DNA from 3 places in the Bacillus sp. 2175 genome. Region 3 is predicted to be linked to each of the others. Evidence: riboswitches for the same ligand, from Rfam matches in the RefSeq annotation. Region 3 holds a riboswitch; each other region holds the start of a gene.

Region 1 (3,280 bases), 430 kb from region 3:
CTGTATGACGAGAATGCGGAGCAAAAAACAATTCATCAAATCCTTGTAACAATTTCACATGTTGCTCGCAAACTTCATGTTCAAATACACCGAACATTTTTTCCTTAAGGGGATACTTTGGAACACCATAATGATAGTACAAGCCAGCCTGTGCTCCCCAGCAAATATGGAGCGTAGATGTTACATTCGTTTTTGAATACTCCATAATATGTTTAAGCTCTTCCCAATAATCTACCTCTTCAAAAGCAAGGGTCTCCACTGGCGCTCCTGTAATAATGAGCCCATCAAACTTTTCATTTTCAATATCACGAAACGTTTTATAAAAGCTTGTTAAATGTTCTTGCGTTACATTACGAGATAGATGTGATTCCATATGAAGCAAATGAACATCTAATTGTAACGGTGTGTTTCCAATTAAGCGAAGTAATTGTGCCTCTGTGTCTTGCTTCGTTGGCATTAAATTTAATATAGCAATTTTCAAAGCGCGTATATCTTGTGTTTCCGCTCGCTCCTTCGTCATTACAAAAATATTTTCTTTTTGTAACACTTTGCGAGCCGGTAAATCTTTATCAATTATGATCGGCATGTGTTTTGCCCCCAACTAGAGCTGCTTCCAAATCTGCAATAATATCAGAAACATCTTCTATACCAACTGATAAACGAATTAAATCAGATGTAACACCAGCTAAACGCTGATCTTCAGCATTTAATTGTCTATGCGTCGTACTAGCAGGATGTATAACGCAAGTTCGTGCATCAGCTACGTGTGTTACAAGAGTTGCTAGTTTTACATTTGCGATAAATTCTTTTGCTGCTTCTAATCCGCCTTTAATACCGAAAGTTAAAACACCACTAGCACCTTTTTTCAAGTACTGTTGTGCCAATGAGTAATTTTCATTACTATCTAAGCCCGGATAATTCACCCATTCAATACGTTCATGATTAGCAAGCCACTTAGCAACTGCAAGAGCATTTTCACTATGACGTTCCATTCGTAAATGCAATGTTTCTAAGCCAATATTGCTAATATATGCATTGAATGGGCTCATACAATTTCCATAATCTCTTAATAGCTGAACACGTGCTTTCACAATATACGCTGCTGCACCAAAGTTTTGAACGTAACTTACACCGTGATAACTTGGATCTGGTTCAACAAGTTCAGGATACTTTCCATTTGTCCAATCAAAGTTTCCACCGTCAATTACAATACCGCCTAAGGAGCTCGCATGCCCATCGATATACTTCGTCGTAGAATGAACAATAATATTTGCCCCATGTTCAAACGCCTGGCATAAATAAGGAGTTGCTAATGTATTATCAACGATAAAAGGTACCTCTAATTCTTTAGCAGCAGCTGAAAATTCTTTAAAATTTAAAACATTCATCGCTGGATTTCCTAACGATTCTGCATAGATAAGTTTCGTCTTGTCATTAGCAAGCGCCGTAATTTCATCTGCCGTTAAATTTGGATTAAAGAACGTAACATCAATGCCCAGTTTACGCAAACTCACTCCAAATAAATTAAACGTTCCCCCGTAAACCGTTGAAGAACAAAGTAAATGATCCCCACTACTACAAATATTTAAAACTGCGAGCATAATAGCTGCTTGCCCAGAAGCCGTTGCAACAGCTCCTACACCGCCTTCTAAATCTGATAACTTCTGCTCAAATGCGGCTAGAGTAGGGTTTCCAATACGTGTATAAATATATCCTTCTGCCTCTAAGTTAAATAGGGCTGCTAAATCATCTGAAGTATCGTATTTATATGTTGTACTTTGATAAAGTGGTAAAACACGTGGTTCACCATTTTTTGGCGTATAGCCACCTTGCACACAAATTGTTCCTTTTCCCCATGATTCTCCCATCTCTCATTCTCCTTTCTTTTATACAAAATAAAAAACTGCCCCTTTCCTGAAAACAAGAAAGGAGCAGTTTGAAAACACGCTCTAAAGGCTCTTTCTTATCTCTCAGGATTACTACCTGCAGGATTTGGCACAATTCCGTTATACGGCTGTTGCCAAGGTTTCATCGGGCCTGTCCCTCCACCTTTTCTTGATAAGACTATGCAATTACCGTTGATTTTATAGCAATAATTTCCTAATGTCAAACGGTTTTTCTGAATGTTCTAAAATAAATGTTAACAGTTTCATATAAAGCAACAAAAGAAATATATTCTAGTCTATTTCAAAAAAGACCTTTAAAAACCTCAAATCAGTCTATAAAATTAAATAAGTAATTTAACCTATAAATTCAAATTCCCCTAAAGTTAACCTATATGTTGAATAGGCCATCTCCTCAAAAAGATACTATATATATTCAATCCATTTTTCACTAGTATATTTCACTTTTTTACCTACTAAGATTTACATAACGGAGGTATAACATGACAAATAAAAAAGATATGCAGTACATACTTGCTCTATATGGCATTCTTCTAGGATCTATAGTAGGAGCTACAGTCTGGTTATTTTTAGTCACAATAAATATTGGAATCCACTTTATTTGGGGATACTTGCCTGAAGTTCTCTCTTTTCCCTCTTATTACACCCTTTGCGTAACAATAATTGGCGGGGTCCTTGTTGGTCTATCACAAAAACATTTCGGTACATACCCACGCCTTATGCCTGAAGTGATGGCTGAATATAAAAAAACTGGTCGAATCGAATATCGCTTTGTCCATCAGGCTACTTTAACAGCGATTATTGTTTTAATTTTCGGTGCTAGTCTTGGTCCAGAAGCCGCACTAGTTGGAATTATAGGCGGACTGTGCACATGGGTAGGGGATCGCTTTAAATTTGCCTTAAAGAGTATGAATGAGCTAACCGAGATCGGAATTGGAGCTACTTTAAGTGTCATTTTTAACGCACCATTATTCGGTTATTTAGCACCAAATGAAAATGAGGGGGAACAAATTGCTGCTTTTTCTAAAGGAAAAAAGGCGATTGTATACTTAGCTACTACTTTCGCAGGTTTTTCTGTTTATTTACTACTGAGTAAACTCGATAATCGTGGATCCTTTATTGTTGATTTCGGGGAAGGTGCACTTTCATTCAATGAATGGATCGCATTTCTTCCACTTGCTAGTATCGGTGCTATAGTTGGTTTCTTTTATTTCAAGTTAGAATTCACATTAGAGAAGTTAATTCACCCTTTTAGGGAATACAAACTGACACTCGGAATTATCGGTGGTATTTTATTAGGAATTGCGGGAACTTTTCTTCCGTACACATTATTTTCAGGTGAGCATCAATTAAAAGAATTAGTTGTTGAATGGAGC
Region 2 (3,280 bases), 1.7 Mb from region 3:
ATGCTTCTTATTTATTTAAACGAAAAGCTAGTTTTATACTAGCTTTTTTACATAATAAATCACTTATTTCCCATGCAATTTATAATCTTCTCCCACTCTATCTCCGTAAGATGTAATGACTCAAATGCAAAAAAATCTTCGCAAATTTTTCCGATTAAGTGTGGATGTTCACTCAAAAAATTCCACTGTAACGCTTTAGGAAGAAAATATGTTTCATATTCTTTACTTCCCCGTACTATCTCATCTACTTCTCTTTCACAAATTCCTCTTATTAAATAATCATTTCTTAACTCTATTTGAATTTGCTGAAATGTTTCGCTACATTTTTTCAATTGAAGTAAACGCGTAACATACTTCCGAAAAAGTTCGCCATCATACTGAACACAGTTTATAATACAGTCAACTTCATTCATAATGTACGAGCCTTTTCTTCTATTTGTAATAACCATTTTTCACGCTTTGATACTTTACTCTTTTTCACAGATTGAAACACTGACCGTTTTATATTGCGAATGCCACAAAAACGTAAAACACCTCTCTTCATCATAATCCAATCTGCTGATCGATATAACAATGCGACGTACCATAGGGGCGAGTCTAACTTATTAATAACCCATGCTTTTTTCCCTTGCAATAATCCTTTCGGCAGAGCCCCTTCATATTTATAAGCAAATCCAGCTACGAAAATACGATCGATAAATCCTTTTAAAATTGCTGGCATCCCCCACCACCATATTGGATAGATGAATAAAAGTGTATCTACTTCTTCTACTAACGTTCTGTACCGAGCTGTTTCTTCTTCATTTACTAAATCACGTCTTTTCTTCTCTTCATTAAATACGAGGACTAGATCAAATTGTTCTTTGTATAAATCAAGCAGCGTAACTGAATGATTTGTTTCCGGTAGTCCTTTTTGCACATGATTTAAAATCGCCGCGTTAAAACTTGAAGGATTAGGATGAGCGTATACAATTAGTACGTTCACTACATAACAACTCCCTCTATACGTTAAAGTTTCCCCTTCTTTAACATCTTCTCTACAATCTGTACGTTTTTCGAACTTTGCAATAATCGATTCAATAATATAAGTAATTCTTCTTTTTCTAAATCTCTCAGTTTCTCTTTAACTGCACTCTCACCAGCACCTTGAATATCATAAACAACTGCCGCCATATGCTTACAAAGATTCTCATATGGACATTTGCAGCTACTTTCTGAAAAATCTTCGAGATCGATAACTACTTCATAATTTCCTGCATTTCCAGTAACGAAAGCAAACACTTTTTTATCATGTATTTCAACATCTTCTACATGTCCATCTTCATAATATTCATATCCCTTATCTACAATGTACTTTGGGATCCATTTCGTTATATCTTTTAATAAGTAAGCGTACATAATTGTACCCCTTCCTTTAATTCCCTTTTGACTTCAAAAATCCTGTATGTTATTCTAATAACTGTCAAATAGCAAGTCTATATGACAAAACGACTGACACCTATTCGGCGAAGGTGTCTCTTTTCATTTGCAGCCGATATGAATTGCCTCTTTCAGGCACATTCAATTTTTGACACTACACACTCAACACCATTCCCTGTATCAGGCTGCTTTAGCAGTCTTTTACTCTACATACTCCGTTATTTTAAGAAAAAAAGAGAGCTTAGCTCCCTTTTCTCGCCTTATACAATACCCCTTTTTCAGCATAGAGATATTCATCAGCTAATGTAATTTTCCCATCCAGTTTTAGTTCGTCTAATAATCTTGATAAATAAAATTGATGCAACATCTTTTTCGTGAATTTTCCTTCATGATGCGAAACGATATGTTCTTGAATATCTAACAATGATATCGGCTTATCTTGCTCTATCATATATTCATAAACTGTACTACGCAGTTTTACGTATTTTTCGAGTGTCACAGTAATGCGCAACCCCTTTCTTCTTAATATAAATTTTCGTAATCGGTTTTTTTGCAATAAAAAAACCTCTCCGATAAGAAGAAGTTACGTATATATCTTCGTCTTATCTCCCAGAACAAATATGTTCTGCTGGAATTAGCACCTGCATCGCGGTTGCTGGGTTTCATCGGGCCAGTCCCTCCACCTCTCTGGATAAGAAAATATTCACTTAATTCTTACTATACGTAATTCCACTTTAATTGTCAAATAAATATAACAAATTATATTTTCTTCCTTACTGTTCATACTACCCATATACGAACACGCAAGGAGGATTATGAAATGCATCAAAATGCTCGCGGATATGTACAAGATTCTTTTCAATCATTACAAGAAGCTAAAAATTGTTTAGAAGAAGCGCTCGAAACAGTTGAAAAAGATTTTAATCGCGCTCGTATTGAACAATCACTTTATGCTGTTGAACAAGCTATTCAACGTTGCGAGTACACCGTTCACATTTTAGAAAAAGATTAAAAACTTCCCATCAATTGATGGGAAGTTTTTTCAAATGGCATACTTCATAATTATTGCCGTTATAATTAAAAAATATACAGAATTAGCAATTTCTAAAATTCCTACTTTTATAATAGAAATTTTTTTGCCATACAACACAATTGCTCGAATGGCACTTGGTATAAAAATAAGAGAACACCAGGGATTAATCACAAATATGATTATCGTTAATACGATATGATATCCCCAAGATATAAGACGATACTTCGGGTTATTTTTTTCACGAATCATCGTTTTCACATAGAACGTACTACCTAAAAAGTATAAAAATGAAATAAGTGCAATGAATATAGCTGTATGACCGATTTGCTTCATTGAAAAGTAATAACTAATTAATCCACCGATACAAAACACAATAATCGCACAAATATCATTTAATAGTGCTCTTTCATTTTTTTGACGAGCGTAATACATATTCACTATAAATAATGGAATCATTACTATTACGAATAAAAGAATTCGCCACTCATATAATAAAGAAATCATCCCAAATAGGAACGCAATACTGAAATAAACAATGGCAGCTTGTAAAAACTCTTTTTTTCGTCTTTGCTTTATGTACGTAAGAAATGGATACGTGGCTAAATAGATAAAAAACCACGCTAAAAACAATGGAATATGATAAATAGTAGGTTTCCCAAGTATGACACTTAATAAAAAAGGAATAACAAGCATAGCCCATGCACCATGTTGCTTCGGAATAACTAACTTCATTAACTATACACCTCCCTTTTGAAAAAAGTTCTCACCTACCATTATACAAATAATTTTATATAATAACGGATGTATATTAAATCGATTTTTTGACAA
Region 3 (3,280 bases):
TTTCATAAGTCTTCACAATCTAAACGAGCCGCTTGCGCTTTTCATTGTCCAGCTCCACCTCCTAGCCCTTCATGTCTAAGAACCTTCCGTACGAGAAGACAAAAAGCGTCTTCTGTACGAAAGAACCTTAGCCAACAGGGCTAAACAGTCGGTTCCGCTTTTCGTTGTCTAGCTCCAGCGGCTAGAACAGTCGGTCATTTCACTCCTTCACTTGAGGCAAAAGGCGCCTCTAGTTCAGGAGTTCCAATGCCCTCCTGTTCTAAACGAGCCGCTTCCGCTTTTCTTTTGCAAAAATAAACAGGAAACAACATGAAAATAACGAATATACTATATACTAAGTTCAAGGTTATATAGTATATGGTGATCGGGTGATGACATATGATTTATGTAGAAAAAGTCATTATTGTAGAAGGTACATCAGATAGAAGAAAGATTGAATCTATTATTCGTGAACCGGTGGAAATTGTTTGTACAAATGGTACAATTGGTTTGTCGAAAATGGATGAGCTCGTTGATCAGTTTTTTGATAAGGAAGTGTATGTGCTAGTGGATGCTGATGATGCTGGAGAAAAGTTAAGGAAACAATTTCGAAAAGAATTTCCGCAAGCCGAGCATATCTATATTGATCGCTCGTACCGAGAAGTGGCAACTGCGCCATCTACACACTTAGCAAATGTATTATGGGGAGCCGACATTGACGTTTATACAGAATATTTACGGTAAGGAATGATAGAAGTGATTGATTGGACAGGAGCCGAAGCTACAGCCCTAATAGAGAACGAAGAAAAAACAGTATTATATGTATATACTCCAATGTGTGGAACATGCCAATTAGCAAAAAAGATGTTAACAGTTGTTGAGATGACAATTGAAGGCCTCAAAATTGGGATGTTAGATTTAAATTATGCTCCGTATTTAGCGAAAGAGTATGGGATTGAAAGTGTACCTTGTTTACTTGTTTTTGAAAATGGGACACTGATGAAGAAGATATACGCATTTCATTCGGTTGAATATTTATATACGGAATTAAAGTAGGCGGCAAAATTTTTGCCGCCTCGACATATTTCTTGGGAAATATGTCGAGATGCAGGGTGGATACAGTATTTGTCGAGCGAAAATAACAGGATTGCTCTTTAGTGAGAGGGAATGGTATGTAATAGAAAGTGATATGAAGGATGTGATTTAGGGTGAGATTATATTCTTTGCTTCAATCATTTGTAAATTACGCTAATGGTCAATATCATTTAGAACCGCTTTTAAGACAAGAAGAAAAAACTGTTAATTTTCGCTTTGGAGATGAAAGTTGTTCGTTACAAATTTCAAGAGATTATATAGAGCTGGTACATGAGGAAAGAGGAACGGAACAAATCATTTGCTTAGATGAAAAGGATATAGAACAATTGGTGAATGGAAATGTACGATTGCAAATGTTAATGAACGATGGACGTGTACAATATTCAGGAACGTACCGAACGATGTTATTAGTGGAATCGATGTTTCATATATGTAAACCGATGTCAGTAGGTGCTTAAAATTCTGAAGTTTCATTTTTTGCGAAAATTTCTGTTGACATGGTGAGTGTATATTGATACAATTCAAGTCATAAAATATAGACAATTTCATAAATTTCAAATCAGACGAAAATTGAATCTGATTTCTCTTATCAAGAGAGGTGGAGGGACTGTGCCCTGTGAAGCCCGGCAACCGTCAACTTATGTTGAAATGGTGCCAATTCCTGCAAAGCGAATGCTTTGAGAGATGAGAGAGAGGGATAATGTTGTTATATACGCATATAAACCTTTCTGCTTCTCTAAAGCAGAAAGGTTTTTTTATTGTTTGAATGTGGAGGACATTCAAATAATAAAAGTAATGATAACATTGGACTACACGCATTAAAAATAAAAAATTGCGGAGTCGATCCAAACAAAAAAGGGGTGAACATCATGATTCTATTAGAGAACGTAAAGAAAATATATAAGGCGAAAAGCGGTGATGTCACTGCTGTAGATAACGCCAATTTAAAAATAGAAAAAGGCGAAATATTTGGTGTTATTGGATATAGCGGCGCTGGAAAAAGTTCGTTAATCAGATTGTTTAATCAGTTAGAGAAACCGACTTCTGGCCAAATTACAATTGCGAATCGTGTTATATCAGCAATTACAGGAAGTGAACTTCGTAAGGCAAGACAAGAAATCGGAATGATTTTTCAACACTTCAACTTACTTTGGTCACGAACTGTACGTGAAAATATTGAGTTTCCACTTGAAATTGCAGGTGTTGATAAAGCGAAGAGAAGAAAACGTGTTGATGAATTAATTCATCTTGTTGGATTAGAAGGAAGAGGAGACGCGTACCCATCTCAGCTGAGTGGAGGACAAAAGCAACGCGTCGGGATTGCAAGAGCATTAGCTAACAATCCACAAGTGCTTTTATGTGATGAAGCAACGTCAGCTCTTGATCCGGAAACGACAGATCAAATTTTAGATTTACTATTAGACATTAATAAGCGTCTTGGTTTAACAATTGTACTCATTACACATGAAATGCACGTGATTCGAAAGATTTGTAACCGAGTGGCGGTAATGGAGAGAGGAAAGATTGTAGAAACAGGTCCAGTACTTGATGTATTCCGTAATCCGAAGCAAGATATTACGAAACGATTTGTACAGCAGTTAACAGATTCTGAAGATACAAATGAAACAATTGAAAATTTAATTGAAAAATATCCAGATGGAAAAGTAATTCGTTTGCAGTTTATCGGTGAGGCTGTAGAAAGACCAGTGCTTCAACGATTAATGCAACGCAGTGATATAGAAGTTAGCATTTTGCAAGGAAATATTGCACAAACGAATAACGGTTCTTACGGTAGTTTAGTTGTTCATTTAAATGGTGAGGAAACAGCGATCCAGCAAGCAATAGAAGGAATTCATCAAGATCAAGTAGAGCTGGAGGTGATTGCACATGGATAAGTTACTCGCAAATGTTGATTGGAATCAAATGTTAGAAGCAACTGGTGAAACGTTATATATGACGGCAATCGCAGCCCTTGCGACATTTGTTTTAGGACTAATTTTAGGATTGTTACTCTTCATGACAGCAAAAGATAATTTATGGGAAAACAAATCAATTAATACGGTGATTGGAGCATTCGTAAATATATTCCGCTCTATACCGTTCATCATTTTAATTATTTTATTAATCCCATTTACAAAGATTCTTCTTGGAACAATTCTTGGAGCAAGTGCAGCTCTGCCGGCTTTAATTATTGGAGCCGCACCAT

The links. A riboswitch is a leader RNA that binds a small molecule or an ion and turns the genes downstream of it on or off. The one in region 3 is predicted to bind S-adenosylmethionine.
Region 1: it holds a riboswitch for S-adenosylmethionine, as region 3 does, so the genes downstream of both, ACXKY9_RS26985 (bifunctional O-acetylhomoserine aminocarboxypropyltransferase/cysteine synthase) here and ACXKY9_RS24770 (methionine ABC transporter ATP-binding protein) in region 3, are expected to answer to the same signal.
Region 2: it holds a riboswitch for S-adenosylmethionine, as region 3 does, so the genes downstream of both, ACXKY9_RS15880 (hypothetical protein) here and ACXKY9_RS24770 (methionine ABC transporter ATP-binding protein) in region 3, are expected to answer to the same signal.

What each region holds. Positions count from the first base shown of each region.
Region 1 covers NZ_CM173819.1:5,171,896-5,175,175, forward strand. Annotated here, with positions in the region: gene metA (homoserine O-acetyltransferase MetA) at 1-586, opposite strand, end outside; gene ACXKY9_RS26985 (bifunctional O-acetylhomoserine aminocarboxypropyltransferase/cysteine synthase) at 570-1,868, opposite strand; SAM riboswitch class I at 1,961-2,065, opposite strand; gene ACXKY9_RS26990 (chloride channel protein) at 2,387-3,280, shown strand, end outside.
Region 2 covers NZ_CM173819.1:3,046,541-3,049,820, forward strand. Annotated here, with positions in the region: gene ACXKY9_RS15860 (short-chain fatty acid transporter) at 1-19, shown strand, start outside; gene ACXKY9_RS15865 (hypothetical protein) at 60-413, opposite strand; gene ACXKY9_RS15870 (NAD(P)H-dependent oxidoreductase) at 410-985, opposite strand; gene ACXKY9_RS15875 (SWIM zinc finger family protein) at 1,009-1,398, opposite strand; gene ACXKY9_RS15880 (hypothetical protein) at 1,661-1,918, opposite strand; SAM riboswitch class I at 2,019-2,117, opposite strand; gene ACXKY9_RS15885 (hypothetical protein) at 2,240-2,431, shown strand; gene ACXKY9_RS15890 (YwiC-like family protein) at 2,462-3,184, opposite strand.
Region 3 covers NZ_CM173819.1:4,737,924-4,741,203, reverse strand. Annotated here, with positions in the region: gene ACXKY9_RS24785 (toprim domain-containing protein) at 379-723, shown strand; gene ACXKY9_RS24780 (thioredoxin family protein) at 727-1,035, shown strand; gene ACXKY9_RS24775 (hypothetical protein) at 1,188-1,532, shown strand; SAM riboswitch class I at 1,658-1,765, shown strand; gene ACXKY9_RS24770 (methionine ABC transporter ATP-binding protein) at 1,944-2,969, shown strand; gene ACXKY9_RS24765 (methionine ABC transporter permease) at 2,962-3,280, shown strand, end outside.